3 regions of the Hydrogenophaga sp. PAMC20947 genome follow, and region 1 is predicted to be linked to each of the others. Evidence: predicted binding sites of a transcription regulator. Region 1 holds the regulator's gene; each other region holds the start of a gene.
What was found. The regulator HrcA, encoded in region 1, represses chaperone genes, less so after heat shock. The targets are predictions, from matches to a motif close to TTAGCACTCNNNNNNNNNGAGTGCTAA.
Positions count from the first base shown of each region.

Region 2: rpoH (RNA polymerase sigma factor RpoH) is a predicted target of HrcA. The motif match lies at 1,315-1,341, and genes of this name have one in related genera.
Region 3: E5678_RS12410 (co-chaperone GroES) is a predicted target of HrcA. The motif match lies at 758-784, and genes of this name have one in related genera.

Region 1 covers NZ_CP039252.1:2,492,063-2,502,623, forward strand. Annotated here, with positions in the region: gene E5678_RS11185 (bifunctional (p)ppGpp synthetase/guanosine-3',5'-bis(diphosphate) 3'-pyrophosphohydrolase) at 1-1,511, shown strand, start outside; gene greB (transcription elongation factor GreB) at 1,512-2,108, opposite strand; tRNA gene E5678_RS11195 (tRNA-Arg) at 2,181-2,257, opposite strand; tRNA gene E5678_RS11200 (tRNA-Ile) at 2,285-2,361, opposite strand; gene hrcA (heat-inducible transcriptional repressor HrcA) at 2,415-3,440, opposite strand; gene E5678_RS11210 (porin) at 3,734-4,732, shown strand; gene E5678_RS11215 (NAD kinase) at 4,852-5,772, shown strand; gene recN (DNA repair protein RecN) at 5,831-7,477, shown strand; gene rapZ (RNase adapter RapZ) at 7,474-8,439, shown strand; gene mutY (A/G-specific adenine glycosylase) at 8,487-9,566, opposite strand; gene E5678_RS11235 (dynamin family protein) at 9,563-10,561, opposite strand, start outside.
Region 2 covers NZ_CP039252.1:4,769,961-4,780,521, forward strand. Annotated here, with positions in the region: gene E5678_RS21795 (metallophosphoesterase) at 1-239, shown strand, start outside; gene rpoH (RNA polymerase sigma factor RpoH) at 323-1,279, opposite strand; gene E5678_RS21805 (hypothetical protein) at 1,587-1,844, shown strand; gene E5678_RS21810 (DUF2789 domain-containing protein) at 1,869-2,120, opposite strand; gene E5678_RS21815 (YitT family protein) at 2,344-3,084, opposite strand; gene E5678_RS21820 (RNA-binding protein) at 3,213-3,524, opposite strand; gene E5678_RS22395 (hypothetical protein) at 3,528-3,692, shown strand; gene ureG (urease accessory protein UreG) at 3,999-4,673, opposite strand; gene E5678_RS21830 (urease accessory protein UreF) at 4,731-5,435, opposite strand; gene ureE (urease accessory protein UreE) at 5,425-5,988, opposite strand; gene ureC (urease subunit alpha) at 6,009-7,727, opposite strand; gene E5678_RS21845 (urease subunit beta) at 7,750-8,073, opposite strand; gene E5678_RS22400 (hypothetical protein) at 8,087-8,254, opposite strand; gene E5678_RS21850 (urease subunit gamma) at 8,390-8,692, opposite strand; gene E5678_RS21855 (ATP-binding protein) at 8,811-10,561, shown strand, end outside.
Region 3 covers NZ_CP039252.1:2,749,067-2,759,627, forward strand. Annotated here, with positions in the region: gene E5678_RS12405 (SDR family oxidoreductase) at 1-646, shown strand, start outside; gene E5678_RS12410 (co-chaperone GroES) at 889-1,182, shown strand; gene groL (chaperonin GroEL) at 1,262-2,908, shown strand; gene E5678_RS12420 (C13 family peptidase) at 3,482-4,807, shown strand; gene tal (transaldolase) at 4,905-5,846, opposite strand; gene E5678_RS12430 (SIS domain-containing protein) at 5,917-6,765, shown strand; gene E5678_RS12435 (dipeptide ABC transporter ATP-binding protein) at 6,992-8,017, opposite strand; gene E5678_RS12440 (ABC transporter ATP-binding protein) at 8,044-9,018, opposite strand; gene E5678_RS12445 (ABC transporter permease) at 9,119-10,030, opposite strand; gene E5678_RS12450 (ABC transporter substrate-binding protein) at 10,116-10,561, opposite strand, start outside.

The DNA of each region.
Region 1 (10,561 bases):
AAAAAATGCCGGTGCGCATCATGGGTCGCGAAAAGACGCTGTATTCCGTCTACCGCAAGATGGACATGAAACACCTGACCTTTTCACAGGTCACCGACATCTATGGTTTTCGCATTGTCGTACCCGACCTCACCGACTGCTACACCGGCCTGGGCGTGTTGCACCAGCTCTACAAGCCACTGCCGGGCAAGTTCCGCGATTACGTCGCTATCCCCAAGGTCAATGGCTACCAGTCGCTGCACACCACGCTGATCGGCCCCTTCGGCACCAACATCGAATTTCAGTTGCGCACCCACGCCATGGACGTGGTCGCGGAATCGGGCGTGGCGGCCCACTGGCTTTACAAAGCGAGCGAACCAGGCAGCGACACTTCGCAGCGCCTGGGCGCACAGTGGCTGCAATCCCTGCTCGATATCCAGCAGGAAACGCACGACGCCAGCGAGTTCTGGGATCACGTCAAAATCGACCTTTTCCCCGATGCGGTCTACGTGTTCACCCCCAAGAGCAAGATCCTGGCCCTGCCCCGCGGTGCCACGATCATGGATTTTGCCTACGCCATCCACAGCGACGTGGGCAATCGGGCGACCGCAGCCAAAGTCAACGGCGAGCTGATGCCGTTGCGCTCCGAAGTCACCAATGGCGATGTGGTGGAGATCATCACGGGCGACGCGGCCGAGCCGAATCCAGCCTGGTTGTCGTTTGTCAAAACCGGACGCGCCCGCTCCAAGATCCGCCACCACCTCAAAACCCTGGCGGAAGAAAAGTCGCTGGAATGGGGCGAGCGCATGCTCACCCAGGCCCTGCGCTCTGAAGGCATCGCGCGCCTGCCCGAAACCGATGGGCCTTACAAAGCCACCTGGGACAAGCTGCTGCGCTTCTCGGGCAACAAGTCCCACGCCGAGCTGCTCTCCGACATCGGTATGGGCAAACGCATCGCCAGCATGGTGGGCAAAAAACTCGCGATGCTGCTGGCGGAAACAGGGCTCAAGCCCGACGCGTTGCTCCTCAGCACCGAGCGCTACGCGACCGGGCAAGACGGCTCAGTCGTACAAGGCGTGGTCAGCCTGGACGGCAGCGAAGGCCTTTCGGTGCAATATGGATCGTGTTGCAAGCCCATTCCGGGCGACCGCATCGTCGGCTATCTGGGGCGCGGCGAAGGCCTGGTGGTCCACGCCGAAGACTGCGCCGCTGGCAAACGCCTGCTCGCACGCGACAGCGAACGGTTCCTCCCCGTGGAATGGGCAGAAGAGCCCGTGCGTTCGTTCGAAACCGATATCGTGGTCACCGTCACCAACGGCAAGGGCGTGCTCGCCCGGGTGGCTTCGGCCATTGCCGCCGCCGAAGGTGACATCACCCACGTCAACATGGGCGAAGAGCGGCCGCAGACCGCCACCGATATTCGCTTCATCATTGCTGTGCGCGGGCGCGTTCACCTGGCCGACGTGTTGCGCAGCCTCAAGCGCACGCCATCGGTGCTCAAGGCCCAGCGCTACAAACCGATAAAAAATTGATCAAGGCGGAGCCCCCTCCTGCCCGCTACCGGGAACGCCAGGTGGCGGGTAGTCCACCTCCACCACCTCCAGCTCCTGAACCCCGCCCGGCACCAGCAGGCGAATCGTTTCACCCAGTCGAGTCTTCAGCAGTGCCCGCGCCATGGGCGACACCCAGCTGATTTGCCCCAGGGCGCTGTTGGCTTCATCCACCCCCAGAATGGTCACCGTGGTTTCTTCGCCATCCGGGTCTGCCACCACCACCGTGGCGCCAAAAAACACCTGGTCGCCCCCGTGGTGCAGCGATGGATCGACGACCTCCGCGATTTCCAGCCGCTGCGTGAGAAACCGTATGCGCCGGTCGATTTCACGCAGGCGTTTTTTGCCATAGAGGTAGTCGCCGTTCTCTGAGCGATCCCCATTGCTCGCCGCCCAATGCACGATCTCCACGATCTTGGGACGCTCTTCGTCGATCAGCGCAAACAGCTCGGCACGCAACCGCTCATACCCACCGCGGGTGATGTAGTTCTTGCCATCTGGCGTAACCAGCGGGGTCAGCGGCGCGCCGTCATCGTCATCGTTGTCCGAATCGGGCTCGCGGGTAAATGCTTTGCTCATGGGTGGGGCACCTACTGGCTTGAGAGGCGGAAATGAAAAAGCCCGCAGCGTTTCGGCTGCGGGCTATTCATTTGGTGCGGCTGGCAGGAATTGAACCCACGACCCCTTGGTTCGTAGCCAAGTACTCTATCCAGCTGAGCTACAGCCGCTAAGCTGCGCATTGTAGCATGGGTTTTTGGTAGGCCGTGACAGACTTGAACTGTCGACCAAAGGATTATGAGTCCTCTGCTCTAACCAACTGAGCTAACGGCCCTTGCGGCTAGCATTGTAGGCGCTGTGGGGAGTGGGACTTCGAGCGAATGGATTTCAGCCACCCTTGGGGTGGCTCAGCGCATTGCTCACCAGCTTGGATGTCACATCGACAATCTGGATCATGCGGTCATAGGGCATGCGCTGCGGGCCGATCACGCCCAGTGTGCCCACCACCTGCCCGTCCACCTCATAGGGCGCGGTCACCACGGACAAATCTTCAAACGGCACCACCTGGCTCTCGCCCCCGATGTAGATGCGCACGCCCTCGGCCTGGGCGGACACATCCAGCAAACGGATCAGCTGTGTTTTCTGTTCAAACAGATCAAACATGCGCCGCAGGTTGCCCATGTCGTTGGAAAACTCGCTCACCGACAACAGGTTGCGCTCCCCCGAGACCATCACGTCTTCGGTCGAATCGTCTGCGTCGGCGTCAATGTTCACCGCCGCCTGCATCAATACAGCGATCTCGCCGCGCAAGGCTTCAACCTCGGTCTTGAGCCGTTTGCGCACTTCTTCCATGGTCAAGCCCGCGTAATGGGCATTGAGAAAATTGGCCGCTTCCAGCAACTGGGACTGCGTGAAGCTGGTCTGGGTATGAATGATGCGGTTTTGCACATCGCCATCGGGCGACACCAGGATGACCAGCACACGCCGCTCAGACAAGCTCAAAAACTCGATGTGCCGAAACACCGATGCTCGGCGGGGTGCTACCACCACGCCGACAAACTGAGACAGGCTGGACAGCATCTGCGCCGCACTGCTGAGCACCCGCTGTGGCTGTCCGGCGTCCAGCCCTCGCCCACCCATGTCGCTCACCGGCGTCAGGCCATCGCGGCGAACCGTCAACATGGTGTCTACAAACAAGCGGTAGCCCCTGGCGGTGGGGATGCGCCCTGAAGAAGTGTGGGGGCTGGCAATCAGGCCCAGCTCTTCCAGATCGCTCATCACATTGCGGATCGTCGCAGGGGAGAGCTCCAGCCCCGCGGCTTTGGCCAACGTGCGCGAACCCACGGGCTGTCCGTCGTCGATATAGCGCTCGACGAGCGCTTTGAGCAGGCGTTTGGCGCGGTCATCGAGCATAGAACCCTATTTTAGAGACTGCGGGTTGTTCTGTGCGGCCGCACAGAGGCGCACGCCACCCAAAGTGTTGTGGGCAGCGTGAAACACAGGCACGCAGATTGCTATGAACTTTGTAGCCAGCCAACGGGCCTTTGAAACCGGCCTGTGCCGATGCGAAATGCATTCTCATGGTGCATTTCGCAAATCTGCAGCTGGCAACGCAACGGTGCTGCAGGTTTTATGGGTCTCCCCGCGAGGGTGGCCGACTGCGGTTCCCTGTGTTTGCCCTGTCCTCTTCATCCGGAGAAAATGCAATGAAAGCTGTTCTAAAGCGCCACCTGGCAATGGGAACCACCCTTGTCCTGACCTCCCTGGCTGTGCACGCTCAAGGTGCGCCGTTGATCTATGGCCTGGTTGACTTGAGCATCGGCTCCACCAAAGCACCCGGAGGCACTTCGTCCACCACGCTGGACAGCGGAAAGATGACCACCAGCTTCATCGGGCTCGGCGCGTCAGAAGATCTCGGCGGGGGGCTGTCTGCTACTGCGCGTTTCGAAAGTTTTCTTCGCGCCAACACGGGCGGTCTCGGCCGATTCTATGGCGACCCCGCTTTTTCGCGAACAGCGTCTGTGAGCCTGTCCAGCAAAACTTTGGGGACACTTTCACTCGGCAGGAACACCACGGCACTCTTTGTTTCCACGCTGCTGTTCAATGCGTTCGGCGACTCCTTCGGCTACTCGCCCAGCATCCGCCACTATTTCACCAGTGGCACAGTGACGGGCGATACCGGTTGGAGCGACTCGTTCGCCTACAGCAGCCCCTCTCTGGGTGGTGTTCGGTTTGGGGTAGCGGGCGCCACCAAGACCAACGGCACAGATGAAAGCGACGGAAGCAACTGGAGCCTCAACCTGGGCTATGGATCGGGGCCCTTGACAAGTTCCATCGTGGTGCAGCGTGTCACCAAAGACGGAACGAGCCCGGTCGACGACACCCGAACCGCACAGATCGGGGGCGCCTACGACTTCGGTGCCGCTAAAGTTTTTGCGCAATACGGGGAAGTGGAAAACCTGACCACGTCTGCCAAATACAAGGTATCTGGCCTCGGCGCACGCTTTCCCGTCGGCACCAGCGCGCTGGTGGCCCAGTGGGGTCACCTGAACGCTTCGGAGAGTGATGACCGGAACACCTTGTCGGTTGGCATGCTTCACAACCTGTCCAAGCGCACCGAACTGTATGCAGTGGCCATGCACGACAAGGTCGAAGGCATCAGCAGCGGCGCAGGCTATTCGGTGGGTATCCGGCACCGCTTTTGAACGTGAAGGCAGGGGTGCTGCCAAAGCCCGCTCAAACACTGGCAGCGCGCCCTGTCACCACCCGTTTCGCAAGGGTTAACCGGCAGGTCATATTCAAAGGCCTATGTTGTAATTCGACAATGAATCTGCCGGCTTCCCACCTTCAACGCACGACGTTTCCAGTCCCGAGGAAGCTTCGTTTTGCGCACGTCGTCATCATCGGGAAGTACCAGGCGCCAGGATCGCGCGATTTGGTTGAAGAAGTGGCCCACTTTCTGCACGATCAGGGCTGTGATGTTTCTCTGGAGCGTGACACAGCGCTCAACACGGGCCTGCTGCAATACCCTTCACTGGATGTGCATGCCATGGGAACAACCTGCGACCTCGCCCTGGTGGTGGGCGGCGACGGCACCATGCTGGGCATCGGCCGGCAGCTGGCCCAGTACGGCGTGCCCCTGGTGGGCATCAACCAGGGGCGTCTCGGCTTCATCACCGACATCCCGCTGGAGGGTTACCCCGACAAACTGCACGCCATTCTCCACGGCGAATACGAAGAAGACGCCCGTTCACTGATGGCGGCCAGCGTCTGGCGCGACGGCCGCTGCGTGTTTGAGGCCACAGCCTTGAACGATGTGGTGGTCAACCGGGGCGGCGCGGCCAGCATGATCGAGCTGCGTGTCGAGGTGGATGGCCATTTCGTGGCCAACCAGCGGGCCGATGGCCTGATCATTGCCAGCTCCACCGGATCTACGGCCTACGCCTTGTCGGCCGGCGGTCCCTTGCTGCACCCGGCCATCGATGGTTGGGTCATGGCCCCGATCGCACCGCACACCCTCTCCAACCGCCCCATCGTGCTGCCGGCCCACAGCGAAGTCGCCCTGGAAATCGTGAGCGGACGAGACGCCAGCGCCAACTTCGACATGCAGTCGCTCACCAGCCTCCTGCATGGCGACCGCATCGTGGTGCGCCGTTCAGAACACACCTTGCGCCTGCTGCATCCAAAAGGCTGGAGCTATTTCGACACGCTGCGAAAAAAACTCCACTGGAACGAAGGCGGTTGAAGCGGGTGTCATCAAACCCCGTCAAAATACCGGTTTACTTCCAAGGTGTTTGCCCGCCATGAGCCTCAGACGCATCGTATTGCGCGACTTCGTCATTGTGGAGTCGCTGGACCTCGAACTCGAGGGCGGCTTCAGTGTGCTCACCGGAGAGACCGGCGCGGGCAAATCCATCCTGATTGACGCCTTGCAACTCACCCTGGGCGGGCGGTCAGACAGTGGCGTGGTGCGCGAGGGTGCTGCGCGCTGTGACATCGCGGCCGAGTTCGGCACCCCGGCCAACTTGCTGCCCTGGCTGGAAGAACAAGGTTTCAGCAACGAGGACAACAGCGTGTTGCTGCGCCGCACCGTCGACACCGACGGCCGCAGCCGCGCCTGGATCAATGGCAGCGCCGCCACCCTCGCACAGCTCAAGGTGCTGGCGAGTGAACTGGTCGACATCCACGGGCAACACGCCTGGCAAAGCCTGACCCGGGCCGACGCCGTTCGGGCCCTGCTCGACGGCTTCGCCGGCATCGACACAGCTCCCGCCCACAAGGCCTGGGGCCAGTGGCGCCTGCGCCGCAAGGCCCTGGACGCCGCCACAGAACGGCAGAACAGCCTGAGGCAGGAGAGCGATCGGCTGGCCTGGCAAATTGCCGAGGTCAACAAGCTCGCTCCAGGCGCAGACGAATGGATCGAACTCAACGCCCTGCACAGCCGCCTGGCCAATGCCCAAAGCCTGACCGACGCGGCCGAGTCTGCCCTGGCGGCGCTGGACGATCAGGACGACAGCGCGGCTGCACTGATCCACCGTGCGCTGACAGCGCTTCAGGCCCAGGCGCACATCGAGCCGGCATTTGCCAGCACCATCGAAGCGCTGGAAAGCGCCATGGCCCAGGTGCAAGACAGCGTGCACAGCCTGCACCAGTACCAGCGCCATGGCGACCAGGACCCGTCCAGCCTGGAAACCCTGGACGAACGCCTCGCGCTGTGGATCTCGCTGGCGAGGCGTTTTCGACGCCCGCCGGAAGACCTCAGCGCCTTGCACTCCGAATGGAAAGTCGAACTCGCGCAAATCGATCAGGCACTCGATCTCGAGACGCTCACCCAGGCCGAACGTTCCGCCTGGAAAATCTTCCAGACTGAAATCCAGAGCCTGAGCAAACAACGCCAGAAAGCGGCGCCCCGCCTCGCTGAGGCCGTGACCGACACCATGCAGACCCTGGGCCTGCAAGGCGGTCGTTTTGAAGTGGCGCTGAACAAGCTGGACGAACCACAGGCCCACGGCTGGGAACAGGTCGAATTCCTGGTGGCAGGCCACGCTGGTGTGACCCCCAAGCCAGTGGGCAAGGTTGCGTCGGGTGGCGAGCTGTCCCGGATCGCTCTCGCCATCTCTGTGGTCACCAGCCAACTGGGACAGGCCCCTACCCTGATCTTCGATGAGGTGGACTCGGGCATCGGTGGTGCCGTGGCACACACCGTGGGTCAGCTCCTGCGCCAACTCGGCAAAGACCGGCAAGTGCTGGCGGTAACCCACCTGCCCCAGGTGGCTGCCTGCGCCGATCAGCACCTGCTGGTCAGCAAGCAACAACACAAACAACAGACGTTGAGTTCGGTCACCCCCATCGCAACTGAAGAGCGGGTGCTCGAGCTGGCCCGCATGCTGGGCGGCAGCGCCCAGTCCGAAGTCTCGCTCGCCCATGCCCGCGAACTGCTCACCGCATGAAACCTGTCCAAAGTTCCTCACCGCCCTCACAGCAACCCATTGAATTGGTGTTGATCACCGGCATGTCCGGTTCCGGCAAATCCGTGGCGCTCACCGCGCTGGAAGACCTGGGGTTTTACTGTGTCGACAACCTCCCTCCCGAGCTGCTGGCAACGTTCATCGCGCTGGAACAAAGCCACCGGGCCAGCAAAGTGGCCATCGCCATGGACGTGCGCAGCGCCGACTCTTTGCCGGGCTTGCCCGAACGCCTGGCCCGCGTCATCGACGATCCCGAGCAGAACATCCACCTGCGCATTGTGTTTCTGGACACGGCCACAGACATTCTGGTGCGCCGCTTCTCGGAGACACGTCGGCGCCACCCCCTTTCGCTCAAACAGACCGACGACCAGCACCAGGCCCTCACCGATGCGATCGAACACGAGCGCGAACTGCTGGCCGAATTGCGCGAGCAAGCGCTGGTGATCGATACCGGCCTGAGCCGGCCCGCCGAGTTGCGCAGCCAGATCAAAGATTTGCTCGGCACCCAGCACGCACCGCTGACGCTGGTCTTCGAATCGTTCGCGTTCAAGCGCGGCGTGCCCATGGACGCTGATTTTGTCTTTGACGTGCGCATGTTGCCCAACCCGCACTACGAGCCGGAGCTCAAACCCCTCACGGGGCGCGATGCGCCAGTGGCATCGTTTCTGGGCCGGCAGCCTGAGGTGGCCGACATGCAGCAGCACATCACCGATTTCCTCAGACGCTGGCTGCCACCGATGTTGAACGATCACCGCAGCTACGTCACAGTCGCCATCGGCTGCACAGGCGGCCAGCACCGTTCGGTGTACCTGGTCGAGCAGCTCGCCGCCGCGTTCACCGCCGACTGGCCCACACGGCTGCGACACCGCGAAGCGGCTCACTGGCCTGCGGTGCCCGAAGGCGCCGCTAGCCCTGCGGTTTCCGGCCGCCCTGCAACGACCTGAATCACCCGAGCCACTGAAGGCGTCACGCCCTCACGTTCGGCTTTTGATCACTGCCCCTGCTGCAGGGCATCCAGCATGGAGCGCACAGGCGCCGGCAAGCCCAGCGTCGACAAGTCTTCCCAGCGCACCCATTGCCCGACCTCTGGGTTCGGCGCGCCAGCGAGATCCGGGGTATCTACCAGCAGCGGGTGCAAACGCAGTTCCCGGTGTGTCAGGCTGTGGCTCACAGGCTCCAAATCCTGGACCACCAAACGCGCCGCGGCCCATTGGCTGCGCGCATCCAGTTCGTTGCCCCACACGGGCGGGCAATACAGGTCGGCCCAAATGCCACGGCTGGGTCGCCGCTCCAGCCAGACCCGCCGAACGCCGTCGTCGCTGCGCGAAACCAAGATGGCCAGCCACCAACTCTCGTGGCGTCGCTTGAGCGTGCGGGTCTTGACCGGAAACCGGGTCGGCTGACCACTCGCAAAGCCTTGGCAGGTGGCATGAACCGGGCAACGCTCACAGGCCGGCCGGCTGCGGGTGCAGAGCGTGGCCCCCAGGTCCATCAACCCCTGAGTGTAGGCCGCCATGTCATCACCGGTGGGTTGTTCGGGCAACAAGGCCTGAGCCAGCCCCCACAAACGCTTTTGCGCCGATGCCAGTGCCAGGTCTTCATCGAACGCCAGCAAGCGCGTCAAAACCCGGCGCACGTTGCCATCCAGGATGGACACCCGCTCGCCATGACAGAACGCCGCAATGGCCGCCGCGGTCGATGCACCAATGCCCGGCAAAGCCTGCAAGGCCAGCGCTGTATCGGGAAACACACCGCCATGCTCGGTCGATACGATTTGCGCGCAACGGTGCAAATTGCGGGCCCGGCTGTAATAACCCAGCCCGCTCCAAAGAGCCATCACATCGTCTTGGGGTGCTGCGGCCAGCACATTCACATCGGGAAACCGGGCGAGAAAGCGTGGGAAGTAGTTCAGCACCGTGCTGACCTGGGTCTGCTGCAACATCACCTCGGACAGCCAGACGCGGTAGGGATCTCTTGATCCTTGCCAGGGCAGACCGTGCCGCCCGCTGTGGCGCTGCCAGTCCACCAGCGACCGGGCAAAGCCGGTCGGCAACGGAAAGCCCGAGCTCATGCAGGCAAAGACGCAGGATCCACGCCCGAGGCGATCTCCAGCAAACGATCGGTCAACTCCACCAGCTTCGCGTCCATCATGTGCAGTTCGGTCTGCTGGACCTGCAGCTCGCGGATGCGTTCATCCAACCCGCCTGCGGCCTGCTGGATGCGCGAAACCGCTTCGATGCGGCGGCTGAAGTTGCGCCGCCGTTCGCGCAGCTGGGCGTCCAACTGCGCAGCCGCGGACTTGTTCCAGAGCTCCACCTCATTGACCGCCGTGTCAAACGTCACCCGCAAACGGCTCATCAGCGCACGGGTCAGCCGCTCGGCAAACTCAGGCTGAGCCAGCCGCAAGGCATTGCCCAGACTCAGGTACTGCACATGGCTCTTCTCGATCTGGTCGAGTTCCTTGCCGTACGAAGCCAGCTGGGGTGGCGTGGGCGCCTGAAGCGAGAAGCCGTACTCTGCATTGAGGCTCTTGAAACTGCCTTCCAGCATCGCCTGGATCTCATTGGCCAGCTCATCGGCTCGGCCCAGGTCGGCGGTGAGCCGCTCAAACGCCTGGCCGTAAGCACGGCGCACACCCAGTTTGATCCCGGGCTGCTTGAGCGCGCGTGCAAGCTCTGACACATGTTTTTTCAGGTGGGTATTGCCCAGCAAGGCAAACAGGTCTTTGAGCAACCGCAGGTGTACCGAGCGAACCGCCTGGATCTTCGCTCCACTGGCATCAAAATCGGCCTGCTCCTGCTCGATCCGCAAACGCATCTGTTTGATGACACCGGCGTTTTTGCCGCGCAAGCCTTCGAGTTCCTGAATCTGCTCAAGGATGTCGCGCGAACGGGTGTGCACCAGGCGACCGGTCTCCTGGCGCAACGCCAGAATCCCCGTGGTTACCGTCTGCCCCAGAATGCGGCGGCGCTGGCCCAGCAGGCCCTCTCCCAGCGCCCGTTCCAGCGCCATCAGGTTGCTGGCATCCAGCAATTTTTCATCGCGACTGACTTTGGCGAGCAACCC
Region 2 (10,561 bases), 2.3 Mb from region 1:
TGTTGCCAAAGGGCGCGGCATTTTTGTCTTTCGCGGGCCACACCCATGGCGGTCAGATCTGGATCCCGGGGCTCACACCCTGGGTGCTGCGCAACACCAACAGCGAGCAGCCCTGGTGGAATGGGGTGTACCAGACGCGGGGCGGGCCTTTGCTGGTAACCCCTGGCATCGGGACCATTGGCTTGCCGGCACGGCTCGGTGTGGTGCCGACCATCGATGTGGTGACTTTGCAGCGTTGACAAGGCGGGAGGTCCGTCCAGGCGGCTCACCTTGCCATGAAAAAAGCCGCCCGAAGGCGGCTTTTTGCTGCGTGCGATGGACTTCAGGCGTATTCGGCCAGTGTCTTGCGCATTTTCTTCATGGCCGCCACTTCGATCTGGCGCACGCGCTCGGCACTCACGCCATATACGGCGGCCAGCTCGTGCAGCGTCATGCCACCCGAGCCGTCGTCGTTGACCTTGAGCCAGCGCTCGGAGACGATGCGGCGCGAGCGGTCGTCCAGCGCAACCAAGGCCTGGGCAATGCCTTCGCTGGCCAGCAGGTCTCGCTGGGCCGACTCGAGCATGGCTGTGGGCTCGTGGGCCGAATCGGTCAGGAAGGCGATGGGGCCGAAGCGGTCTTCGCTGTCGTCGCCCGGACCGGGATCAAGCACCACGTCGCCACCGGAGAGGCGCATTTCCATTTCGCGCACTTCTTCAGGCTTGACGTTGAGGTCGCGCGCGACGATGCTGACCTCATCGTCCGAGAAGGCCTCGCGGTGGGTGTCGCCATCGAGCGCTTCCGAACGGAAGCCTTGTTTCTTGGAGCGCAGATTGAAGAAGAGCTTGCGCTGGGCCTTGGTGGTGGCCATTTTGACCATGCGCCAGTTCTTCAGCACGTATTCGTGAATCTCGGCCTTGATCCAGTGCATGGCATAGCTCACCAGGCGCACGCCCTGATCGGGGTCGAAGCGCTTGACTGCTTTCATCAGGCCAACGTTGCCTTCCTGGATCAGGTCGCCATGGGGCAGGCCGTAACCCAGGTATTGGCGGGCGATGGACACCACCAGGCGCAGGTGAGACAGCACCAACTGACCCGCAGCGTCGATGTCGTTGTCGTCGCGCAGGCGGCGGGCGGCGCTTTGCTCTTCCTCAAGCGTGAGCATAGGCATGCGGTTCACCGCAGAAATATAGGCGTCAAGGTTGCCCAGGGGCGGCAGGGTGAGCGACCGGCTCGCCCACGGGCTCCCAACGGCCAGTGAGGCGGTCGGCAAAGCGGTGGTGGCAAGTGCAGCGGACATGTTCAAAATCCTCCTAAATTAGGCATATCTTTATGTTAGCACTCTATGTGATTGAGTGCTAAGGCAAAGGTTCCATGCCCTTATGGCCCTGTTCCGGGCTTTGGGCGTTGACGTTGTCGACTTTCCGTGGGCCTTGAATATTCTTTTACTGAGTTTGGGCGATCCCACGCTCCCGGATCCTTGGCCGTTGGTGCCTTTTCGCCGTCGAACCTTTCCGCCTGAAAGCGGCTCCTTGCATCCGATCTGATAGCGGGCGCGGCAACTTCGGAAAGGCAGCACGCTGCGATCCGTGAGGCAGAATGCGTCAATGGATCCACTACAAGAGCTTGAGACGGCCGAAGCACTGGGCTTCACGCTGCCGACCCCTGCGTACCTCATTGGCGCGGTTTTTTTCGGACTGATCGGATTCGCGGCCTTTCGCATGGGCCGCAAGCAAGAGCGCACGCGCGCGATCTGGATCGGTGTTGTGCTGATGCTATACCCCTATCTGGTCTGGCAAACCTGGCTCCTGTATGCCGTGGGCGCCTTGCTGTGCGCGGGCCTGTGGATCGAGCGCCGCTACTAGAAGACCCCCCTGGTCGGCACCCCATCAGGCGGGAGGGGTTTCCTGCCCACGCAGGGCCTCGCTCAGTTGATCGGCCAGCTCGGCCCAGTCTGAATCCAGCAACAGGGCTTCTGTCAGGAAGGCCGCCTGCGCAGGCGACCAGAAGGGTGCGTCGGGCAGCCTGACATCGCCCGCGAGAGGGGCGTGCTGCGTCAGAAACTGCGTTATGCCCTGTGGGTCATTGGGCAGCCCCAGCTGGGCAAAGAGATCGCTGAAATGGTGGTGGGCGTCTTGCATGGGGTTGTCTTTCCTTCGTTCGTTGGTGCGCTTGTTTGAATCGGGGTCGCTTGTGCGGGGTGCTGGATGGCAGGGTGAACCCGGTCAACAATTTTACGAAGCTCTGCGAAGGAAGGGGGTAGGTGAGTTCCTACGCAGGGTTCATGGGTGTGGCCGTGACTCAAGGTTCAGGACTTGGCCTTCGCGATTGCTCAAAGACCCACAGGAAATGGGCTGCCCGCTCTCAAACCCCCAAATACCGCCCCGGCCGGTGGTTCAGCGCCAGGATGGCGCCAATGGCCACGGCACCCACCACCGATTGAGCGACGCGTTCGGGCGGCACCACCACCAGCGCGGTGAGCACGACCACCACGTCCACCGACATCTGCACTTTTCCGGCGCTGAAGCCTTTTGCCTGCTGCAGCCACTGGGCCAGGATGTTGACGCCGCCCACGCTGGCACGGTGGCGCAGCAGGGCAAGCAGGCCGAAACCGATCAGAATGCCACCCAACACCGAGGCCACCCAGGGGTTGAGGAACTCGAAGCGCACCACCTGGGGCGCCACGGCGGTGCACAACGAGACCAGCGCCACCGCGAAGAAACTCTTGAAGGTGAATTCCTTGCCCAGCCGAAACCATGACAAAACGAAAAATGGCAGGCTGAACAGGAAGAAGAACAGGCCGAAGTTCAGCCCAGTGGCGTAGCTGGCCAGAAAGGCCGCGCCAGCCACGCCGCCGGTGAGCAGCCCGGCATGGCCCAACATGGTCATGCCCAGGGCGACGAAGAGCGAGCCGGCAATGAGGGCGTGGGCGTCTTCCAGCCAGGAGTGGCGGGAGAGCAGGGACGGCTGGATTGGCTGGGTGGGTGCCTTGGCGCCAGAGCGCGGTGCGGGGGTTGAGTCAGAGGCGCGGGCTTGGGCGCGGCGTGGTTTGCCGCTGCGAAGGCCGGGCGCCCGCCTTTTGAGCGAGGTAACGGTGTGGGCCATGGGGTCAACGCATGCATTTTGCGTGCCGGAGCTTGGGCCGGCGTCTGCTCCTGGGACGGAGCAGATGCCTACAGGCGAAAAAAAACCGGCCTTTCGACCGGTTTTTCTGATGCTACTGAGCGCAGGGCTTAGTAACGGTCACGGCCACCGCCGTAACCACCGCCACCGCCGCCGCCGCCACCGGTGCGTGGCTCCATTGGACGGGCTTCATTCACGACAGCGTCACGGCCGTCGAGGTTTTGACCGTTCATGCCGCTGATGGCCGCTTGGGCTTCAGCATCGCTGGACATTTCGACAAAGCCGAAACCCTTTGAACGGCCGCTGTCGCGGTCGGTCATGACTTTGGCGGACTGGACCGAACCAAATTCAGAGAATGCTTGTTGGAGGGAGCTGTCGTTCACCGAGTAGGAGAGATTGCCGACGTAAAGTTTCTTGCCCATGAAGTGGACCTTTCAAAAATTGCCCGCGCGCTAGATGGAATTGAAGTGCGCGAAGCGGGGGATGCTGAGCTGGATTACGAGCTCAATCATCGGAAAAAATGGCGTTCGGACGATGCCGATGTGCCGTGGGTCTGGGTATTGGCATGCCAGCGAATGGTGCGGCATTGACCCAGGTAGAAGGTGGTGTTGGGAAAAGAGAGAAAAAGGCCGGGTTCAAATCGCCACAAAAGACGGTTCTGATCACCGGGAAGAAGGTGGGCGCTATGGCCAGGAGAAGGGCGGCGAGAGCAACAAAAGCTGCGCTGCGAACCGTATCTGACGGCGTGACCCAAATGAAATCATATTGGGCAGCGTGGTTATTCTAATCCCGTTCCTGTTTCTATGCTGAATTGTTTTGCAGGCGGGTCGCCGGCTGAGTCCACACAGCAACACCACAAGCGCTTGCGGCTTGTGGTGTACCGCCGCTGGCCTGCCTCAAAGGGTGACGGGCTCGGCTTGAGGCGCGAGCATGCCACGCGTCTCGATGAAGCGCACCACTTCGTCTACCCCGCTGAGGGTTTTGAGGTTGGTCATGACCCAGGGGCGGCGGGTGCTGTCGGGTCGCATGCGGGCCGTGTCGGCTTTCATGACCTCAAGGTCGGCGCCCACATGGGGCGCGAGATCGGTTTTGTTGATGATCAACAGGTCGCTCTTGGTGATGCCAGGGCCGCCTTTGCGTGGAATTTTTTCGCCAGCGGCGACGTCGATCACATAGAGGGTGAGGTCGCTCAGTTCGGGGCTGAAGGTGGCCGCGAGGTTGTCGCCGCCGCTTTCGATGAAAACGATATCGGCATCGGGAAACTCACCGAGCATGCGGTCGATGGCTTCGAGGTTGATCGAGGCGTCTTCGCGGATGGCGGTGTGTGGGCAGCCTCCGGTCTCCACGCCCATGATTCGCTCCGCAGGCAAGGCGCCGCTCACGGTGAGCAGGCGCTGGTCTTCCTTGGTGTAGATGTCGTTGGTGATGGCGATGAGGTCGTAGCGCTCGCGCATGGCTTTGCACAACATCTCCAGCAAGGTGGTTTTGCCGGAGCCGACCGGGCCACCGATGCCCACGCGCAGCGGGGGCAGGAGTTTGGTGCGGCGGGGGATGTGGTGCAGTGCGCTCATGGTGTTGGGTGTCTCGTTGTGTCTTGCAAGGGTGTCGGGACAGTGGTGTGGCCGTGCTCAGGATCTGAACAGGCGGGAGTATTGGGTTTCATGGCGGGCCGAAAGAATGGCCAGCATGGGCGTGCAGGCCTGGCGGGTGTCGTCGGTCAGGCGGGTCGCGGTGGCCACCGCTTCGGGGATCGCCTGGGCCAGGCGGGCGAGCATGCGCTGGCCGGCGCTCTGGCCCAGAGGCACCGATTTGATGGAGGCCTGGACCATGTTTTCTCCCCACGCGAAGGCGAAACTGGACAGGCCGTCGTGTAGCGATGCACCGCTGTGGGCGAGCGCGCAGGCCATGACCACCGGGTAGGTTGGCGAAGTGAGCTCGGCGCTGGACAGCTGCTCGTGCAAGCCTTGGCCCAGGTCGCCGAGGGAGCGGGCCCATTCCACCAGGGAGCGACCCATCTGTTCCGTTTGCAGACGGAATTCCTGGGTCTCTCGGGTTTGAAGAATCCAGTTGTTGAGGGCGTGTATGCGAGCCCGGTCGGGGGTTTGCCAGGCGGGAATGGCCTGGGCCACCACGGCGAGGTCGCAGCGCGCCAGGCTGAGCTGGAGCTGGTCGAGCAGCCAACGGCTGGCGCTGTCTTCGTCGCTGACCCAGCCGGTGTCTGTGGCGGCCTCCAGCCCTTCGGAATACGAGAAGCCACCCACCGGCAGCGCGGGTGAGGCCAACCAGAGCAGGTTCAGCAGGCCCGCTTTGGTCGGGGGCACTTCAGTCGACATGACCGGGGGGTGTTTCGGCAGTGGGCGTGTGGTCGTGTGCGTGGTGATGGCCATGCCCGCCGCCATGCGAGTTGGCCTGGCCGTAGGCGCCCGACTCGGGCTCAAACGTGGCGCGCACGGTTTCGACGTTGAGGTGCATGGCGCGCAGCATGTCGGCCAACACGTGATCGGGCTCGATCTTGAGGTGATCGGGCTTCAACTCGATGGGCACATGGCGGTTGCCCAGGTGGTAGGCGGCTCTCATGAGGTCAAACGCACCGTTGTGTGCGTGGCCATGGTCGTGGGTGTGGTCGGTGCAGGCGGTGATCCGCAACACCGGCTGGGGCGCGGCCACCACGCGGATCAAACCACCGGCGGTGGTGACCAGCACATCGCCGCCGCGCACCACGGTGCCGCGGGCCAGAAAGACGCCGACCTGGCAGCCATCGGAGGCCGTGGCGTCGAAACGGCTTTTCTGGCGCAGGTCCCAGTCGAGCTCGAGGTGGGGGGCTCGGTTGACCAGGGCGGCGGCCAGGCCGTGGCCCTGGGGAATGAGTTTGGAAGCTTGCAACATAAAGGGGTATCGGTGTTCTTTCAGAACAGGAAGTAGCGTTGGGCCAGGGGCAGGCAAGTCGCCGGCTCACAGGTCAACAACACGCCATCGGCACGCACGGTGTAGCGCTGCGGATCGATTTCCATCTTGGGCAGGTAGCTGTTGTGCACCATGCTGGCTTTGGTGACGCTGCGGCAGCCTTGCACGGCCACCGTGGCCTTTCTCAGCCCGTATTGCTGAGCGATGCCGGCGGCGTGACCGGCCTGCGACACAAAGGTCAGGCTGCCCCGCGCCAGTGAGCTGCCCAGGCTGCCAAACATGGGCCGGTAGTGCACGGGCTGCGGCGTGGGAATGGAGGCGTTGGGGTCACCCATGGCGGCCAACGAGATGGTGCCGCCTTGCACCACCAACGCGGGCTTCACGCCAAAGAAGGCGGGTTTCCAGACCACGATGTCGGCCCACTTGCCCACCTCGAGCGAGCCCACCGTGTGGGCTATGCCGTGGGCGATGGCTGGGTTGATGGTGTATTTGGCGATGTAGCGCTTGACGCGGAAGTTGTCGTTGCGGCTGCTGTCTTCGGGCAGCGTGCCGCGCTGGCTCTTCATCTTGTCGGCGGTCTGCCAGGTGCGGATCACGACCTCGCCCACGCGCCCCATCGCCTGGCTGTCGCTGCTCATGATGCTGATGGCGCCCATGTCGTGCAGCATGTCTTCGGCGGCGATGGTTTCGCGGCGGATGCGGCTTTCGGCAAAGGCCAGGTCTTCGGGGATCGATGCATCCAGGTGGTGACAGACCATGAGCATGTCCACATGCTCGTCCAGCGTGTTGACCGTGTAGGGCATGGTCGGATTGGTGGAGGAGGGCAGGAAGTTGGCCTCACCCACCACGCGGATGATGTCGGGCGCGTGGCCGCCGCCCGCGCCTTCGGTGTGGAAGGCGCAGAGGGTGCGTCCCTTGGTGGCTGCGATGGTGTCTTCGACAAAGCCCGATTCGTTGAGCGTGTCGGAATGGATCGCCACTTGCACGTCGGTCTCTTCGGCCACATCGAGGCAGTTGCTGATGGCCGAAGGCGTGGTGCCCCAGTCTTCGTGGAGCTTCAGGCCAATGACCCCTGCGCTGACTTGCTCGTGCAATGCTGCAGGAAGGCTGGCGTTGCCCTTGCCCAGAAAGCCCAGGTTCATGGACAGGCCGTCGGCGGCTTGCAGCATGCGCTCGATGTGCCAGGGACCAGGCGTGCAGGTGGTGGCAAAGGTGCCGGTGGCCGGGCCGGTGCCGCCGCCCAGCATGGTGGTGATGCCCGAGGCCAGGGCTTCGTCGACCTGCTGCGGGCAGATGAAGTGGATGTGGCTGTCGATGCCGCCGGCGGTGACGATGTTGCCTTCGCAGCTGATGATTTCGGTGCCGGGGCCAATGATGATGTCAACACCCGGCATGGTGTCGGGGTTGCCGGCCTTGCCGATGGCAGCAATGCGCCCGTCTTTCAGACCGATGTCGGCCTTGACGATGCCCCAGTGGTCAATGATGAGCGCGTTGGTGAGCACGGTGTCCATCGCGCCCTCGGCGCGGGTGCGCTGGCTTTGCGCCATGCCATCGCGGATGGTCTTGCCGCCGCCGAATTTCACTTCTTCGCCGTAGCCACCGGCGCCGAGTGTGAAGTCTTTTTCCACTTCAACGATCAGGTCGGTGTCGGCCAGGCGCACGCGGTCGCCGGTGGTGGGGCCGAACATGTCGGCGTAGGCGCTGCGGGAAATATGGGCCATGTCGGATTCCTTGTTGCTGCTGCTACGGCTGCGGCTGTAATGACACGGCGCCTTGCACCAGCCCCCGGAAACCGATGACGATCCGATCGCCCGCGTAGTCCACGAGTTCGACGGTGCGTTGCTGGCCAGGCTCGAAGCGCACGGCGGTGCCGCTGGCGATGTTCAGCCGCATGCCTTTGGCGGCCTCGCGGTCGAAGCTGAGTGCGGCGTTGGTTTCGGCGAAGTGGTAGTGCGAGCCCACCTGCACCGGGCGGTCGGCTGTGTTTTGAACCACCAGCGTGAGCGTACGGCGGCCGGGGTTGAGGGCGTGTTCGCCCGCGTCGGTGAAGAGCTGGCCGGGAATCATGCGTTGACCTCCCTTATTTGCCGCGGCCGGAGAACCACACCAGCAACGCCACCGCGCCGCCGGCTGCCACAAAGCCCAGCACGTCGGTGGGGTGCCAATGGCTGCCCAACAGGCCGTGTCCATCGTGGGCGAGAGCGGGGAGGGCGAGGAGGCTGGCGGAAATTGCAGCGAGTGATTTCATGTCAAAGTTCCTGAAGAGGTTTCTAAGAAAAGAGGTGCCCGGAGCGCAGTGTCGCAACCCAGGGTGCCGCGGAACCGGCTTCGCCGGGCCGCCAGCACCGCCCCCTGGGGGGTGACGCCGCAGGCGGCGCGGGGGCTAAATAATCGGTTGATGCACCGTCACCAGCTTGGTGCCGTCGGGAAAGGTGGCTTCGACCTGGATGTCGGGAATCATTTCGGCGATGCCTTCCATCACGTCGGCGCGGGTGAGGACGTTGCGGCCCGTGCTCATGAGCTCGGCCACGCTTTTGCCGTCGCGAGCGCCTTCCATCACGGCCGCGCTGATCAACGCAACCGCTTCGGGGTAGTTGAGCTTCAGTCCGCGGGCCTGGCGGCGCTCGGCCAACAGGGCTGCGGTAAAGATCAGCAGCTTGTCTTTTTCTCGGGGAGTGAGTTCCATGGGATGCAGGCCATCGGGGTCAGGCGCAGAGCGCGGATACTCAGAGACCAGCAAATACCGTGCCCTGTGCCATCGTTGCCCTCTGGCGTGGCACGAAAGCTGCACCTCAGACGGGGTGATCGCCAAAAACCCCACCGTTTCAGACCCGACCGTCCCAGGCCTTGCCGGAGGCGGAGCTGCACCGCAGCGCATCATCAAGGTGCGCCGGGACTACAACAGCTGGGTGGGCAGCGAGACGCTGGAAGACTACGCCCTGCGCTTCACGCCGCAGCGCTTTCGCCAGTGGAGCGAGTGGCGGGTGGCCAACACGGCTTTTGGTGCTTCGTCGTTTCTGATCCTGGAGGCGGTGGGCGCCACGCTGCTGGTGCACTACGGGTTCATCAACGCTTTCTGGGCCATTCTCGCGACCGGGTTGATCATCTTCATGGCCGGCCTGCCCATCAGCGTGTACGCCGCGCGTTATGGCGTCGATATGGATCTGCTCACCCGGGGCGCCGGTTTTGGCTACATCGGCTCCACCATCACCTCGCTGATCTACGCCTCGTTCACCTTCATTTTTTTTGCGCTGGAAGCCGCTGTGATGGCCTATGCGCTGGAGCTCGCACTCGGCATACCGCCGGTCTGGGGCTACCTGATTTGCGCGGTGGTGGTGATACCGCTGGTGACCTACGGTGTGTCGGCGATCAGCCGCTTCCAGGTCTGGACCCAGCCCCTGTGGCTGGTAATGATGTTGGTGCCTTTTGTGGCGGTCTGGATGGCCGAGCCCACTGTTTTCTCCAAAGTGGTGCGCTACGGTGGCCAAGATGGTGCAGGGGCGCAGTTTGATTGGCACCTTTTTGGGGCAGCCTTGACGGTGGGCATCGCCCTCATCACGCAAATGGGTGAGCAGGCCGACTATTTGCGCTTCATGCCGGCGCGGAATCCGAAGCGCCCTGCGCGCTGGTGGTTGGGGGTGCTCGCTGGCGGGCCGGGCTGGGTGTTTCTGGGGGTGCTCAAGATGCTGGGCGGTGCTTTGCTGGCCTATCTGGCCATCAGCCACATGGTGCCGCCTGAGCGCGCCGTTGACCCCAACCAGATGTACCTGGCCGCTTATGAATACGTGTTCCCGAATTACGGCTGGGCGGTGGCCGCCACGGCGCTGTTTGTGGTGGTGTCCCAGCTCAAGATCAATGTCACCAACGCCTACGCGGGCTCGCTGGCCTGGAGCAATTTTTTTTCCCGCCTGACCCACAGCCACCCGGGCCGCGTGGTGTGGGTGGTATTCAACACGCTGATCGCATTCATGTTGATGGAGATGAACGTGTTCCAGGCGCTGGGGGAGGTGCTGGGGCTGTACTCCAACATCGCCATCGCCTGGATCATGGCGGTGGTGGCCGATCTGGTGATCAACAAGCCCATGGGGTGGAGCCCCAAGGGCATCGAATTCAAGCGCGCCTACCTGTACGACATCAACCCGGTGGGCGTGGGCGCCATGGGGCTGGCTTCGGCGCTGTCGATCATGGCCCACCTGGGTTTGATGGGGGATCTGGCTCAGGCGTTTTCGGCGCTGATCGCGCTGGTGACCGCCTTCGTGACTGCGCCACTGATCGCCTGGGCCACCCAAGGCCGCTACTACATCGCCCGATCTGCATCACCCTGCGTTGCTGCGTCTTGCGATGGGTGCGCTGAGCGAGGTGCGGCCCCATCAGACACACCGCGGCACGGCCCTTCGACAGGCGCAGGACCGGCCGCAGGTGTTGCCCCTCTGGAGGGGGGTGACGCCGGAGGCGGTGCAGGGGGTGTCCTCACGTGTGTGATTTGCGAGCGCGAGTACGAAGGCCCTGATATGGCGCATTGCCCTGCTTACCAAGGCGCCATCTGTTCGCTGTG
Region 3 (10,561 bases), 260 kb from region 1:
CGCCCTGCAGGCCGCCGCAGAATGCATCCAGGAACACTGCCGGGTCCACGGGGGCTCTGTGCACCCTCTGCCGGTGGACCTCACCGACCCCGGGCTCAGCAGCGCAGCTTTGGAAACCCTGCTCAAACAAAGCGGTCGCCTGGACATCCTGATCAACAACGCAGGGCAACGGCGCCGGGAGCCGCTTGAGCAACTGCCCTCGGCCGCATTGCGCGAGCTGCTGGAAACCAACCTGATTGCCGCCTGGCACCTGTGCCGGGAAGCGGCTCGGCCCATGCGGGCGCAAGGAAGTGGCTGCATCATCAACATCACATCCATCGCCGGCCCCATCGCACGAGCCGGAGACGCTGCCTACACCACCAGCAAGGGCGCGCTCGACGCCATGACCCGCGCGCTCGCTGCCGAGTTGGGTCCAGATGGCATCCGTGTCAACGCCATAGCGCCCGGCTTCTTCAGCACCGAAGCGAATGCCAACATGGTGTCCGATCCTCAAATCCAGTCCTGGCTGGACAAACGCACCTCGTTGGGGCGCTGGGGCCAACCGCACGAAGTGGCCGGCGCCGCCGTCTTTCTGGCCAGCGGCGCAGCCACCTACATCACCGGGCAGACGCTCACGATCGATGGGGGCTTCCTGTCCCACTTCTGAGCGATGCAGACATTTTTGGCCAGTTTGGCCCTGATCCGGCCGCGCCAGAACACCCAAAATGCCATGAATTGCACCCATGGCTCTTGAAAACCCCTTGGGTCGCCCTTATCATTAGCACTCGTTGGTGATGAGTGCTAACACCCTTCACCACTTCGATCTGCAGACGGCGACGCAAACTTCTTTGGATGCGGCGCCCTGTTGTTTGACCTTGTTTTTTTTACTGTTCTATCTCAGGAGATCCCATGAACCTTCGTCCTCTCGCCGACCGCGTGATCGTCAAGCGTATTGACAGCGAAACCAAGACCGCCTCTGGCATCTTTATCCCTGACGCAGCCGCTGAAAAACCAGACCAGGGCGAAGTCCTGGCCGTGGGCCCAGGCAAGAAAAACGACAAAGGCGACTTGTTGCCCATGAACGTCAAGGTCGGTGACCGCGTTTTGTTCGGCAAGTACAGCGGCCAAACGGTCAAAGTGGCCGGTGATGAGCTGTTGGTCATGAAAGAAGACGACCTGTTCGCAGTCGTTGAAGGCAAGTAATTTGCTGAACTGGCGAGTTGGAGCGCAAAGCGCCCAACTGCCTTGTTTGGTAATTTTTTAAATATCTGGAGAAATACACATGGCAGCAAAAGACGTAGTTTTCGGCGGCGAAGCCCGCGCACGCATGGTTGAAGGCGTGAACATTTTGGCCAATGCGGTCAAAGTGACCCTGGGCCCCAAAGGTCGCAACGTGGTGCTCGAGCGCTCGTTCGGCGCTCCTACCGTGACCAAGGACGGTGTGTCCGTGGCCAAGGAAATCGAACTCAAGGACAAGCTCCAGAACATGGGCGCCCAGATGGTCAAGGAAGTCGCTTCCAAGACTTCTGACATCGCTGGCGACGGCACCACCACCGCCACCGTCCTGGCCCAGGCCATCGTGCGCGAGGGCATGAAGTACGTGGCCGCCGGCATGAACCCGATGGACCTGAAGCGCGGCATCGACAAGGCTGTCACCGTGCTGGTCGAAGAGCTGAAGAAGGCTTCCAAGGCCACCACCACCTCCAAGGAAATCGCTCAAGTCGGCTCCATCTCGGCCAACTCTGACGAAACCATCGGCAAAATCATTGCCGATGCCATGGACAAGGTCGGCAAGGAAGGCGTGATCACCGTCGAAGACGGCAAGTCGCTGGAATCCGAACTCGACGTCGTCGAAGGCATGCAGTTCGACCGCGGCTACCTCAGCCCATACTTCATCAACAACCCCGAGAAGCAATCCGCCATCTTGGAAAACCCCTTCGTGCTGTTGTACGACAAAAAGGTTTCCAACATCCGTGATCTGCTGCCCGTACTGGAGCAGGTCGCCAAAGCTGGCCGCCCTCTGTTGATCATTGCTGAAGATGTCGATGGCGAAGCCCTGGCAACGTTGGTGGTCAACACCATCCGTGGCATCTTGAAGGTTGTGGCTGTGAAGGCTCCTGGCTTCGGCGACCGCCGCAAAGCCATGCTGGAAGACATCGCCATCCTGACCGGCGGCAAAGTGATCGCTGAAGAAGTGGGCCTGACCCTGGAAAAAGTGACCCTGGCCGACCTCGGCTCTGCCAAGACCATCGAAGTGGGCAAAGAAAACACCATCATCATCGACGGTGCTGGCGCCGCTGCTGACATCGAAGCCCGCGTGAAGCAGGTTCGTGTTCAGATCGAAGAAGCCACCAGCGACTACGACCGTGAGAAGCTGCAAGAGCGCGTGGCCAAGCTGGCCGGCGGTGTTGCCGTGATCAAGGTTGGCGCTGCCACCGAAGTCGAGATGAAGGAAAAGAAAGCCCGCGTTGAAGACGCCCTGCACGCTACCCGCGCTGCTGTGGAAGAAGGCATTGTTGCTGGTGGTGGCGTGGCCTTGCTGCGCGCTCGCCAGACGGCTGGCGTCATCAAAGGCGACAACGCTGACCAAGACGCCGGTATCAAGCTGGTGTTGAAGGCCATCGAAGCGCCTCTGCGCGAAATCGTGGCCAACGCCGGTGGCGAGCCATCGGTGGTGGTCAACGCCATCCTGGCTGGCAAAGGCAACCACGGCTTCAACGCCTCCAACGACACCTACGGCGACATGATCGAAATGGGTATCCTGGACCCAACGAAAGTGACCCGTACCGCGCTGCAAAACGCCGCTTCGGTGTCCAGCCTGATGCTGACGACCGAGTGCATGGTGGCCGAGTCTCCAAAAGACGACTCGCCTTCCATGGGCGGCGGTGATATGGGCGGCATGGGCGGCATGGGCGGCATGGGCATGTAATTGCGCCTTGCCTGAGACGCCATGCCGGCGTTGCAGGGGTTTGCCGTGGCGGTGCCACTGTCTGCTCCCTTGCACCTTGGCTTGGCGCCTCATGCTGCGGCGGAATGCCTTCAGGTGTTCCGACCGAAACCAAAGAAAAAGCCCCGCGAGTAAGCTCGCGGGGCTTTTTCTTTGGGCGTTCGACATTTGGTCAACATCGCTCATGGTTTGAACGCGCGCCTTTTCGCAGCTCGCCATCAACACAGTCTCAGCAACCCTTCTATCGCATTTTTTGACAACGGCCGCCTGATCAATATCGGCCTTGCTTGGTGGGGAACACTCTAAGATCTCGCTGCACAAGGCCGTATCCCTTTTTGCACCACCTCAACCAAATGCACCAAACTCAAACTCCATGGAATTCGACACCGATCAAGCAGCGGACGACCCATTAAAGGAAGTTGCCTTGCCCTCGTCCGGGCTCAGGGAAAAAGCAGGAACACGCCCAATAGGTGGCGCAACTGGGCGCAGCAAGGCCTTCGTGCTGGCTTCTGTTTGCGCTTGGGCGAGCTGCCTCTTCGAGTGCCCCCAGCGTGGATGCTGTGCGCTTTCGCGCTGTATTGCGCCATCGATCTGGGGACCAGCCGACTGGCGTACCCCGGCGAGGCCGTGTTTTCTTTGTGGGGCTGGTTGTACGACTGGGCCGGTGTCGGCATCTGGCTGCTGGCACTGGGTTGGTGGTTTGCCCTGGGGGCCTCACACAAGCAACACCCCACTCCGGTGGCAGCATGGCTGACCCTTTCTTGGGTCGCGGTCATTCCCATGCAACTGGTGGGCGGGGCAATCACCCTGTGGGCCATGTCCGGCCACTACCCTGCGGCGTTGAACAGCGAAGAGGGTCGCTGGATGGTCTACGGCGCACTGGTCTCTTGGTCGGCGCTGACCAACTGGCGGATCGCTCAAGCGCTCATGAAACACCAAGGGCTGAAGGCCGCATTGGTGATCTCTGCTGTGGCCATCGGCATTCTGAGTTCTTTTTGGTTGCGCAGCTCGGCCTGGGAAGCCCAACACGCATCCAACCCCAACAAGCCCATCCTGGAGCTCAGCCAGGCGGTGTTTGAGGGCCAGCAAGCCCTGTTCCAATCCCAGACCGATGCTGTTTTGCCTTCGGATGGAGACACCCCCCAAGTCTACGCACTGATCTATGCACCCTATGAACAAGATGTGTTCTTGCGCGAGAGCAAGATGGTGGGTGGCGTATTGGCCTCGCGCTTTGGCACCGAGGGCCGAACCCTCACACTGGTCAACCACCCTCAAGCCACGAAGACCCAGCCTTGGGCAACGCCCGCCAACCTTGAGCGGGCGGTGACTGCCCTCGCGGACAAGATGAATCGGGACCGCGATGTGCTGGTGATGTACCTCACCTCACACGGGGGAAAAGACCACCGCCTGGCTTCCAGTCACTGGCCATTGAGCGTGCCCGAACTCACCGCGGAGGCGGTTCGGAAAATGCTCGACAAGGCCGGCATTCTTTACCGTGTGGTGGGCGTATCGGCTTGTTATTCGGGTGGCTGGATCGATCCCTTGAAGGAAGCGCACACCTTGGTGATGACCGCTGCCGACAAAGACCACACCTCTTACGGCTGCGGGGCTTTGTCTGAGCTCACGTTCTTTGGCCGCGCCATGTTCGATGAAGCCTTGCGCAGCACACGCTCATTTGAACAAGCCTTTTCCGACGCCGTTCCGCGCATTCGGCAGCGTGAAACCGACGCGGGCAAGGACGACGGCTTCTCCAACCCACAAATCGCTGTGGGCGCGGCCTTTCGAGCCCACTGGGCCACCCAGGTGCAGGGGGCGCTGGACAAGGCACCTGCAGGAGCGCAGAAAACGGTGGGTGCAAGGGTGGTCAACCCTTCGAATTGAGGGGCTCGAGGTACCTGCCGGTCTTCGCACGACACATCTCAAAGAAAAACGGCACCCATCGGGTGCCGTTTGATCCTCATCCCGCAACAAACCAGGGTCAGCCCATCATGCCTTCGAGCTTGATGGTGTCCGCCACGAAAGCCCTAATGCCTTCTGCCAGCTTTTCGGTAGCCATGGCATCTTCGTTCATGGCGAACCGGAAACTGGCTTCGTCGTGGGTGACAACCGGAATGTCCATGGCTTTGGCCGCGGTCGCATCCAGCGCCGGTGGCAAAGGTGCCTCGGTGCCAGCCAGCTTGCCCAGCAGGTCAGGGCTGATGGTCAGGAGATCACAGCCGGCGAGCGCCGTGATCTGGCCCACATTGCGGAAACTCGCGCCCATCACTTCGGTGGCGATACCGTGCTTCTTGTAGAAGTTGTAGATCGAACGCACCGACTGCACGCCCGGGTCGTTGGCTTCGGCCATGGCGGCCTCGTCCCATGAGGCACCTGCGGTTTTCTTGTACCAGTCGTAAATGCGCCCCACAAACGGCGAGATCAACTGCACCTTGGCCTGACCACAGGCCACGGCCTGGGCGAACGAAAACAGCAAAGTCAAATTGGTGTGGATGCCATCGCGCTCCAATTGGGCTGCTGCCTGAATGCCCTCCCAGGTAGAGGCCATCTTGATCAAAACGCGGTCAACATGTACGCCCTCGCCCTGGTACAGCTCGATGATGCGACGGGCGCGGATCACCGTGGCTTCGGCGTCAAAGCTCAAACGCGCGTCCACTTCGGTGGAAACACGGCCCGGTATGTGCTTCAAGATTTCACAACCGAAACGCACCAGCAAACGGTTCATGATCTCGTCCTTACCCTCGGCGCCGTATTTGGCCACGGCCTCCTGCAACAAGGGCGCGTATTCCGGCTTTTGCACGGCTTTCAAGATCAGCGACGGATTGGTCGTTGCATCCTGCGGCGCATAGGCCGCAAGTTGATTGAAATCGCCGGTATCGGCCACCACCGTGGTGAGTTGTTTGAGTGCGTCTAACTGGTTCATGGCTTCGATTGTCCTCTATCAGGGTTACTTCGATATCACTGCCTACTGTAACTGAGTTACCATCTTTCGCATGTTAGACCGTATCAAAGCCTCCCTGCCCTCGCTGGCCCCCGCCGAACAGCGTGTGGGCAAATTGGTCCTGCTGGATCCCCGCAGCTTCGCCAATTTGCCGGTGTCAGAGCTGGCTGAGCGCTCCCACGTCAGCAAGCCCACCGTGGTGCGGTTTTGTCGCAGCATGGGCTACGACGGCCTGTCCGATTTCAAACTCAAACTGGCCGGTACGGTGAGCGAAGGCGTGCCTTTCATCCACCGCAGTGTGGACGCTGACGACAAAGTGGGCGATGTGCTGGTCAAGGTGATCGACAACACCGTGGCCGCTTTTCTGAAGTACCGCAACGACGCATCGAGCCATGCGATCGAAAAGGCGGTTGATGCGCTGATGAAGACGTATCAAAACCGTGGGCGCATCGAGTTTTACGGGGCCGGCAATTCGGGCATCGTGGCCCAGGATGCGCAACACAAATTCTTCCGCCTGGGTATCAATGCCATCGCGTACAGCGACGGCCACATGCAGGTGATGAGCGCCTCCTTGCTGGGTCCGGGAGACTGCCTGGTCATCGTATCCAACTCAGGGCGCACCCGCGATCTGATGGACGCTGCCGACATTGCGCGCAAACATGGCGCCACCGTGATCGTCATCACCGCCAGCGGATCGCCCCTGGCTACGGCCGGCCACATCCACCTCTCCGCTGACCACCCCGAAGGCTACGACCGTTACAGCCCGATGACGTCGCGGCTCATGCATTTGATGGTGATCGACGTCGTGGCCACTTGCCTGGCGTTGCGCATTGGTGGTACCAAGCTGCAGCCTCTGCTCAAAGAGATGAAAAACAACTTGCGGAGCAAGCGATATGCGTAACCGTGCGCGCTGCGCACAGGCAACGCATCCCCTGCGCCGCTTGGCGTCTTCCCCCCAATGGGACGGCGCCTGTGGCCCGGCTGAGCCGGTTCCCCGGCATCCCTGAACCAGACACGCGCTCGGGCACCGGACGCACCCAAACTAGAGGGGAAGTCCGCACAGCGCGCCAGCGGACATTCGGGGAGGGGCGTACGCGTTGTCCGTGCCATAGCCCATATGCCTACTATCAAATGCGCCCTTCCTCCACGGCGTGACACGCCACGCGAACCCCTTCGATGCTTTGCAACACGGGCCGCTCGTTGCGGCAACGGTCGTTGGCATGGGGGCACCGGGGATTGAAGGCGCAGCCTGTTGGGGGGTCCAGCGGGTTGGGCACCTCGCCGGAGACGGGTAAACGTGCCCTCCCGGTGTCGTGCATCTTGGGAATTGCGTCCAGCAACATGCGGGTGTAAGGGTGGCGCGGGTGATCAAAGAGTGCGTGTTTGGGCGCGACTTCCACCAAGCGCCCAAGGTACATCACCCCCACGTGGTCGCTCACATGCCGCACCACCGCCAGGTTGTGGCTGATGAACAGGTAGGTGAGCCCACGCTCGCGCTGCAAGTCCTTCATAAGGTTCAGCACCTGCGCCTGCACACTCACATCGAGCGCCGAGGTCGGCTCGTCACACACCAAAAACTCGGGCTCCGTGGCCAGTGCGCGTGCGATGGAAATGCGCTGGCGCTGCCCGCCGGAGAATTGGTGTGGAAATTTCTTGCGGTCCTGCGGTGACAAGCCCACCGAACTCAACAGGGTTTCCACCCGCTGGTGAAGGGCCTGCGCTTCTGTCTCTATGCCGTGTTCGAGCAAGGGCTCTGCGACGATGTCTTCGACAGTCCAGCGTGGATTCAGACTCGCAAAAGGATCCTGAAAAATCATCTGGATGCGGCTGCGCAACTCGCGCCCGGCCGGTGTCTTGAATGCCGCATGCGCATCCTGCCCATCAAACGTCAGGCCTCCACGCGTCGGGTTGTACAAACCCACCAACAAGCGAGCGACCGTGCTCTTGCCGCAACCGGATTCACCGACCAACGCCAGCGTCTGCCCGCGCTCAATATCAAAGGAAACGCCATCGACCGCATGCAGCCACTGCCGTGGCCGCCGTTCCAGCACGCGGTTCAACCAAGGGGTTGAGACGTCAAACGACTTGGCCAGATCGTGGGCACGCACCAGCGGTTCCTGCACCACAGCGGCCTGATGTGAAAAGCTTTGCATCGAATCGTTCACGGCATCTGGCTCCCTCATGCGGAGACCTCCGGTTCGGCATGCAACCAGCAGGCAGCGCGTGTTGCGCCCGCCTGCATGAGCTCGGGCCGCTGGCGATGGCAGCGATCCAGGGTGTGCTCACAGCGTGGGTTGAAGGCGCAGCCCGGAGGAATCGCGTGCAACCTGGGCATGGCGCCATCAATCTGGTGCAAGTGTTCACGGTCTTCGCTCATATCAGGAATGCAGGCCATCAGACCTCGGGTGTACGGATGGGCGGGGTGGTTGATGACCTCATGAACAGGGCCCATCTCGGCCATGCGTCCGGCGTACATCACGGCAACACGATCACAAGTCTCCGCGATCACGCCCATGTCGTGTGTGATCAGCATCACCGCCGCACCACGATCACGGCAGATGCTCTTGAGCAGATCGATGATTTGCGCCTGTACAGACACATCCAGCGCAGTCGTGGGCTCATCGGCCACGATGAGCTGGGGCTCCGCAGCCAGAGCCAGAGCGATCACCACCCGTTGGCGCATGCCCCCTGAAAACTGATGCGGAAAATGCGCCATGCGCTGCTCCGGCGCAGGTATTCCGGTGTCGCCTAACAATTGAATGGCACGCTGGCGGGCCTCACTTCTGGACAGGGGAAGATGGGTGGTGATGGTCTCCACCAACTGCCGTCCAATCGAATACAACGGATTGAGCGAGGTCAGTGGGTCCTGAAAAATCGCACCAATCCTGCGCCCCCGGATGGCACGCATGGCGGCGGGTGGCAAATTGTCAATGCGTTGGCCTTGCAGCAGGATCTGGCCCGACGCAATGCGCCCAGGGGGTTCCAGCAATCCCACAATGGACGCACCCGTGAGCGACTTGCCAGCGCCGGACTCGCCCACCACGCCCAGGATCTCTCCCGGCGCAATCGAAAACGACAACCCGTCCAGGGCGCGCAGATTGCCACGCCGGTGGGGGAACTCGACCACCAAATCTTTGACTTCCAGCAAACTCATGAATGAGTACCTCCCCAATGCTCGAACGGATGCCCAAAAACCACGTGCACCCCCGACGGCACCGGCACACGGCGAGACGACTGTGTGACAACCGCCATGGCTACCTCAAACGCGGATTCAGCGCGTCCCGCAACCAGTCGCCCAACAGATTCACGCTCAATGCGATCAGCACCAGCATCAGCCCCGGAAAGACCGTGATCCACCACTCACCTGAAAATAGATAGTCGTTGCCCACCCGAATCAGGGTGCCCAGCGAAGGCGCCGTCGGTGGGGCACCGACCCCCAGGAAAGACAGCGTTGCTTCGGTGATGATGGCTGTGGCCACCTGGATCGTCGCCAAAACCATGACAGGGCCCAACACGTTGGGCAACACATGCTTGCGCATGATTCGCAGCGGCGTCACTCCCGTCACACGAGCCGCCTGCACATACTCTTTGCTGCGCTCCACCAGGGTCGACCCGCGAACGGTTCGCGCGTATTGAACCCAGCCCGTGAGCGAGATCGACAGAATGAGCACGCCAAAGGCAACCGAGTCTTGAGCCCCCGGAAACATTGCGCGGCCCACGCCCGCGATCAACAAGGCCACCAGGATCGCGGGGAACGACAGCATCACGTCACACAGCCGCATCAGGAAGGCATCGACCCACCCCCCCAGGAACCCGGACAGCAAGCCAAAAGCCACCCCCACGACCACCGACAGAAACACCGACGCCAGGCCCACCGCCAGCGAAATGCGGGCCCCATACATCACCGCCGAGAGAATGTCCCGCCCCTGGTCATCGGTGCCCAATAAAAACGCACGCTGCCCGCCCTCGCTCCAGGCCGGCGGAAGCCGAGCATTGGACAACTCCAGGGTTGCGAGGTCAAACGGGTTGTGCGGTGCGATCCAGGGGGCCAGCAAGGCTCCCGACAGGCAAACCAGCGCAATCAGTGCGGCCACGATGGCGGCCGGTGATGACGAGAAACTGTGGCCCACATCACTGTCGGCCCAACGTCTGAAAGTGGAGATCAAGAGAAGACTCTAAGTGGGATAAAACAAGGGCGGGTGGCGATGAGGCAACCCCCAACGCCACCCGCCCGACTGCACCCTGAGGTGTTTACTTCACCCGCATGTAGCGGAACGGCATGATGTTGTCCGCGAGCTGCACCAGCTCCACGTTGTTGGAAACGCCCCAAGCCAGCGCCTGCTGGTGGAGCGGCAAATGCCCGATGTCGTCGGCATGCATGGCAAAAGCCTCTTTGATCAGGGCGTTGCGCTTGCCCTTGTCGGTTTCCGACTGGATTTTTGCAGTCAGCTCGTCCAGCTTGGGATTGCAATACGCGCCCAGATTGAACTGGCCTGCCCCCTTGTCATCGACGCAATGCAGCAAGGCATTGAGCACGTTGTGGGCGTCGTAGGTGCTTGGTGTCCAGCCCAGCAGGTAAAAGCTGGTATCGCGCTTGAGCACCTTGGGGAAATAGGTGCCCTTGGTTTCTGCCTGCAAGTTGACCTTGACACCGATGCGCGCAAGATTGGCCGCCACGGCCTGGCAGATGTTGCTGT